2 regions of the Pseudomonas saponiphila genome follow, and region 2 is predicted to be linked to the other one. Evidence: predicted binding sites of a transcription regulator. Region 2 holds the regulator's gene; the other holds the start of a gene.
The links. Region 2 encodes FliA, which starts transcription of late flagellar genes. Its sites were predicted from a motif close to CTAAAGTTTNNNNNNNNNNNGCCGNTAA; they were not measured.

Region 1 (3,190 bases), on a different contig from region 2:
GGCCAAGGTCGCGGCGTTCCTGCAAACACTGGCCTGATCCTGTAGGAGCGAGCTTGCTCGCGAAGCGTTCACTCGGCCCTCGAATGTGTATCGCGGTGAAGATTTTTCGCGAGCGAGCTCGCTCCTACAGTTGTTCGGCGGGTTTGCGGGCATAAAAAAACCGTAAGCCGATGCTTGCGGTTTTTTATCGCCAGCCCGAGGGCTTAGCGGTTGAAGCGCTCCACCAGCGAGTACTGGGTGTGCGCGGTGCGGGTCAGGGCTTCGCTGAGCTCGGCCGAGTGCTGGGCCTGCTCCGAGGTCTGGTCCGCCAGTTGCGCGATGGTGCTGATGTTGCGGCTGATCTCTTCGGCCACCGAGCTTTGCTCTTCGGTAGCAGCAGCGATCTGGGTGGTCATGTCGGTGATATTGGCTACCGCTTCGCTGATGCCCACCAGCGCCTGGTCGGCTTCCAGTACCCGCGCGACGCCTTCTTCGGCCTGGCGATGACCGGCGTCCATGGTCTGCACGGCCGTGGCGGCGGTTTGCTGCAGCTTGGCGATCAGGGTGTGGATCTGCCCGGTGGACTCGCTGGTGCGTTGCGCCAACTGGCGCACTTCATCGGCGACCACGGCAAAGCCGCGACCCATTTCTCCGGCGCGGGCCGCTTCGATGGCCGCGTTCAAGGCCAGCAGGTTGGTCTGGTCGGCGATGCCCTTGATCACATCGACCACGCCGCCGATCTCGTCGCTGTCCTTGGCCAGCTGGGTCACGGTCAGGCCGGTTTCGCCCACCACCACCGACAGGCGCTGGATGGCTTCGCGGGTTTCCCCGGCGATGTCCCGGCCACGGCCGGTGAGGCGATTGGCTTCCTGGGTGGCGTCGGCGGTGCGTTGTACGTGGCTGGCCACTTCCTGGGTGGTGGCGGCCATCTGGTTGACCGCGGTGGCCACCTGCTCGGTCTCGACCCGCTGACGCTCCAGGCCGCTGGAGCTGTTGTGGGCCAGGGTGTCGGACTGGCGGGCCTGCTCGTTGAGGTGCTCGGCGGTGTCCTGCAGGCGAGTCAGACAGGTCTTCAGGCGCGCTTCCTGGCTCAGGATCGACATTTCCAGACGTGCCTGGGCGCCGCGGCTGTCGGTATACATCTGGGCGATCAGCGGGTCGGAGGTGGTCTGCTCGGCCAGGCGCAACAGGCGCTTGAGGCCTCGTTGCTGCCAGCCCAGGCCCAGCAGGCCCAGCGGCACCGAGAGCGCCGCCGCCAGGGCAAAGCCCCAATGGGAGTTGAGCCAGGCACCGATCATGAAGCTCAGTTGGCTGACCAGGATGAACGGCAGCCAGTCCTGCAACACCGGTAACCACTTGTCACGCTTGGGAATGGCCGACTTGCCGGTGTTGATGCGTTGGTAGAGGGCTTCGGCGCGGCGCACCTGCTCGGCGGTAGGCTTGACCCGTACCGATTCGTAGCCCACCACCTGGTTGCCTTCGAACACCGGCGTCACATAGGCGTTGACCCAGTAGTGGTCGCCGGTCTTGCAGCGGTTCTTGACGATGCCCATCCATGGCAAGCCTTGTTTCAAGGTGCCCCACATGTGCGCGAACACTGCCGCCGGCACATCGGGGTGACGGACCAGGTTGTGCGGTGCGCGAACCAGTTCTTCACGGGAGAACCCACTGATCTCGACGAAGGCGTCGTTGCAGTAGGTGATCACGCCTTTGGCGTCGGTGGTGGAAATCAACCGTTGTTGAGCCGGGAAGGTACGTTCGCGCTGAGTGACAGGCTGGTTATTACGCATGGTTTTTCAATCCGCAAGGCTTTGATGGGTTGTCGGCCGCTTCAAACGATTATTGAAATTATTTTTCAATAATCGGCGCTGGGTCTTATTGGCAGAATGTGTCGCTTGCAAAAAACGCCTGCGGGTTTCAGCAGGCGTTGGCGAGGGGTAATCATTGACCTTCTTCCTTGGCAGTCAATACGTCTGAAGTACTGGTTTGGCTAAATGACTGGCCGCTTATCCGGCCAGCATCGGATAGGTGAACAAGCCGAAATGCAGCAGGTTAAGACCGAAGTGAGTGGCAATCGCCGCGCTCAGGCCGCCAAAACGATAGGCCAGACCGTAGCCGACCCCGGCGATGCCCGCCAGTAGGGTCCATTGCCACCCTGCGCCCAGGTGCACCAGGCCGAACAGCAGGGCCGCGCACAGCAGCGCCAGGTTCTCACCGTAGGGCAGCGCCTTGAAGCGTCGGCTCAGGCCACCCTGGATGTAGCCTCGGAACAGCGCTTCCTCCACCAGGGTCACTAGCAGCAGGTTGTTGAGCACCCACAGCCAGGCTTGATCCGGCCACTTCGGGGCCCAGCTGATGATCCCCAGCAACAGAGCACCGCCCAATGCGGCCACCGCGCACAGCGTCAGGGCCAGGACCGTCGCGTAGAGCGACAGGCGCAACGAGCGCCGGCCAACGATCCATGGGCACGCCAGCAGCAACCAGAAACCGATCAGCGGCTTGTCCTGGTTCAGGTACATGGAAAACGGCACGGCATCATCGGTAAAACGTTGCGGGTCGATTGCCCGGCCGTTGTAGAAGCCAGGCAGCCAGTGCATGGCCAGGGCCAGGGCGAGCACCACGAACAGGCCGTGCCCCAGATACTGACCGACCCGACTGCGTTGCTGGCGCACGGCCAGGCCGGCACACAGCAGGAGGAGGATCGAAAGGGCGGCCAGCAGGCCCAGTTGGCCATAGCTCAGGGCCAGTGCGTAGCCAATAGAAAGGAGTGCCAGATACATCCATGGCAGAGCGGTCATGTGGAATCCTTGTTGCGAAGAATGGGTATTGCAGAGACGTGGTACAGCGCCGGATCTGTAGTCGTTTTTGCGACCGGTCGGTCAGTTCCGGCGGGCGGCAAGTATAACCAGCTGAGTTTTGTTCGACAGCCCGACGAAAAACACCGCCCGCAGGCGGTGTCTGTTTTCGTGGCGGATCAGGATGCAATCAATTGCCGCAGCACGTAGTGCAGGATCCCGCCGGACTTGAAGTACTCCACTTCATTCAAGGTATCGATGCGGCACAACACCTCGATTCTTTCCTGGCTGCCATCTTCGCGGGTGATGACCAGGGGCAGGTTCATTCGCGGTGTCAGTTCCACATCGCTCAGGCCGAGGATGTCCAGGGTTTCCTTGCCGGTGAGCGTCAGGCTCTTGCGGTTCTGGTCGAGCTT
Region 2 (3,190 bases):
TATCGGTGCCCAGGAACAGCTCAAGACGTTGGGGCGTATCCTCAATGTCTCGGTGACCCATGTCGATCCTGGGCAGTCACTGGCCCAGGCTCTGGATCCACTGTTGCGCAAGCGCGTAGTGTTGATCGACACCGCCGGCCTGCAGGCCAGCGATCCGGCATTGCGCATGCAACTGGAAAGCCTGGCCGGTCGCGGAATCCGGGCTAAGAACTATCTGGTGCTGGCGACCACCAGCCAGAAGCAGGTGCTGACCGCCGCCTACCACAGCTACAAGCGCTGTGGTCTGGCCGGCTGCATCCTGACCAAGCTGGATGAAACAGCCAGCCTTGGCGAGGTCTTGAGCCTGGCCATCAGTCATGAATTGCCGGTCGCCTATCTGACCGATGGTCCGCGGATTCCTGACGACCTGCATCTGCCTCGCCGGCATCAGCTGGTGAGCCGTGCAGTGAGCGTGCAGATGCAAGAGGAGCCCAGCGAAGAAGCCATGGCCGACATGTTCGCTGATCTCTACCACAGTCCGGCCAAGCGGGTCGGCTGAGTTAGACATGAAAAGATTGCAGTGTATCTACATCGATGGTCTGCCATGCATTGTTCCAACGGTGAACGCGCAGCCAGTTATGTGGCCCCGTCTAAGTAAGACAAGGTAAAGAAAGAACATGGGCAGCATGCATCCCGTACAGGTGATTGCGGTGACCGGCGGCAAGGGTGGCGTCGGCAAGACTAATGTGTCAGTGAACTTGTCCCTGGCTCTGGCTGAGCTCGGCCGGCGGGTCTTGCTGCTGGATGCCGACTTGGGACTGGCCAACGTCGATGTCCTGCTGGGCCTGACACCCAAGCGCACCCTGGCGGATGTCATCGAAGGGCGCTGTGAGCTGCGTGATGTGCTGCTCCAGGGGCCTGGCGGTATCCGTATCGTCCCGGCCGCCTCCGGCACCCAGAGCATGGTGCACCTGAGTCCGGCCCAGCACGCCGGCCTGATCCAGGCCTTCAGCGACATCGGCGACAACCTCGATGTGCTGGTGATCGACACCGCTGCGGGTATTGGTGACTCGGTAGTCAGTTTCGTCCGCGCGGCCCAGGAAGTGTTGCTGGTGGTCTGCGACGAACCGACTTCGATCACCGATGCCTATGCGCTGATCAAGTTGCTCAACCGCGACTACGGCATGAACCGTTTCCGGGTCCTGGCCAACATGGCCCAAAGCCCTCAGGAAGGGCGCAACCTGTTTGCAAAATTGACCAAGGTCACGGATCGCTTTCTGGACGTGGCCTTACAATACGTCGGCGCAGTTCCCTACGACGAAAGCGTGCGCAAGGCCGTGCAAAAGCAGCGTGCGGTCTATGAAGCCTTTCCTCGTTCGAAGTGTGCATTGGCGTTCAAGGCCATCGCGCAAAAAGTCGATACCTGGCCGTTGCCGGCGAACCCTCGCGGGCATCTGGAGTTTTTTGTCGAGCGCCTGGTGCATCAAACAGCGGGACCGGTGCTATGACTGCCAGCGGCTACAACCTCTACAAGAAGTCGGCGCGTGACAGCCAATACGAATTGATCGAGCGCTACGCGCCTCTGGTCAAGCGCATTGCCTATCACCTGCTGGCGCGGTTGCCGGCCAGTGTTCAGGTGGAAGACCTGATTCAGGCCGGGATGATCGGTTTGCTCGAAGTGTCGACCAAGTACGACGCGAGCAAGGGGGCGAGTTTCGAAACCTACGCGGGTATCCGTATCCGCGGGGCGATGCTCGACGAGGTTCGCAAAGGCGACTGGGCACCGCGTTCGGTGCACCGTAATACACGCATGGTCAGTGATGCCATTCGTGCAATTGAAGCTAAAACCGGTCGTGACGCTAAAGATCATGAAGTTGCGGCCGAACTTCAATTGAGTCTCGACGATTATTACGGGATTTTGAACGACACCTTGGGCAGCCGCCTGTTCAGTTTCGACGACCTGTTGCAGGACGGCGAACATGAAGGGCTGCATGAGGATGGCGCCAGTGCTCATCTCGAGCCGTCACGGGACCTGGAGGATGAACGCTTCCAGGCCGCCTTGGCGGATGCGATTGCCAATTTGCCGGAGCGCGAGCGACTGGTGTTGGCGCTGTACTACGACGAAGAGCTGAATCTCAAGGAAATCGGTGAGGTCCTGGGGGTCAGCGAATCGCGGGTCAGCCAGTTACACAGCCAGTGCGCGGCCCGTTTGCGGGGGCGTTTGGGGGAGTGGCGAGCGCGCTGACAGGCAGTGTGGGGACACTGCGATCGGGACCGGTAAGGCAAGCGCTGCGCCGGTCTTGCGGTGTGTGCTCCATGCAGTCGTTGTGTGTTATGCCGAATTGATTGAATGGCGCGTTCAGGTGCTGGATGCGTTTAAGACTGCTTGGAGGTCGAATTGGACAAGAACATGAAAATCCTCATCGTTGATGACTTTTCAACGATGCGGCGGATCATAAAAAACCTGTTGCGTGATCTGGGTTTCACCAACACGGTCGAGGCCGACGATGGCACTACTGCCATTCCGGTACTCAACAGCGGGAGCATCGACTTTCTGGTAACGGACTGGAACATGCCAGGCATGACCGGTATCGACCTGCTGCGTCACGTGCGTGCCGATGAAAAGCTCAAGCACCTGCCGGTGTTGATGGTGACTGCGGAAGCCAAGCGCGAGCAGATCATCGAAGCTGCCCAGGCCGGCGTAAACGGCTATGTAGTCAAACCATTCACGGCTCAGGCGTTGAAAGAGAAGATCGAAAAGATCTTCGAACGCATCGGTTGATGTACGTAGCCATTCCGCCACGGGGGAGCTATGGAGCATAACGAATCTTCACTGGGCGACTTTGAGTCGACCCTGAAAAAACATGCACTGGAACTGGTCGAGAGCCTGGAAAAGGGCAAGTTCGGCGACGCTGTGCAATTGATCCATGAGCTCAATCAGACCCGTGACCGCGGCCTGTATCAGGAAGTGGGCAAGCTCACCCGCGAGCTGCATAGCGCGATCGTCAATTTCCAGATTGACCCGCACATGCCGCAAGCCGAGGAAGTTTCACAGATCACGGATGCCACTGAGCGCCTGTCCTATGTGGTCCGGCTCACGGAAGCCGCCGCCAACCGCACCATGGACCTGGTAGAGAGCAGCACCCCGCTGGTCAATGGCCTGAGCACTGAAGCCCAGGTCTTGAGCGCAGATTGGGGGCGCTTCATGCGG

Region 1: the regulator FliA is predicted to act here: its motif matches at 1,799-1,826, upstream of BLV47_RS20595 (methyl-accepting chemotaxis protein).

Annotation. Positions count from the first base shown of each region.
Region 1 is NZ_FNTJ01000001.1:4,381,895-4,385,084, reverse strand. Features, by position in the region: gene BLV47_RS20600 (alpha/beta family hydrolase) at 1-37, shown strand, start outside; gene BLV47_RS20595 (methyl-accepting chemotaxis protein) at 204-1,769, opposite strand; gene BLV47_RS20590 (CPBP family intramembrane glutamic endopeptidase) at 1,986-2,777, opposite strand; gene acnA (aconitate hydratase AcnA) at 2,954-3,190, opposite strand, start outside.
Region 2 is NZ_FNTJ01000002.1:2,242,517-2,245,706, forward strand. Features, by position in the region: gene flhF (flagellar biosynthesis GTPase FlhF) at 1-538, shown strand, start outside; gene fleN (flagellar synthesis regulator FleN) at 657-1,487, shown strand; gene fliA (RNA polymerase sigma factor FliA) at 1,484-2,224, shown strand; gene BLV47_RS32220 (chemotaxis response regulator CheY) at 2,390-2,761, shown strand; gene BLV47_RS32225 (protein phosphatase CheZ) at 2,792-3,190, shown strand, end outside.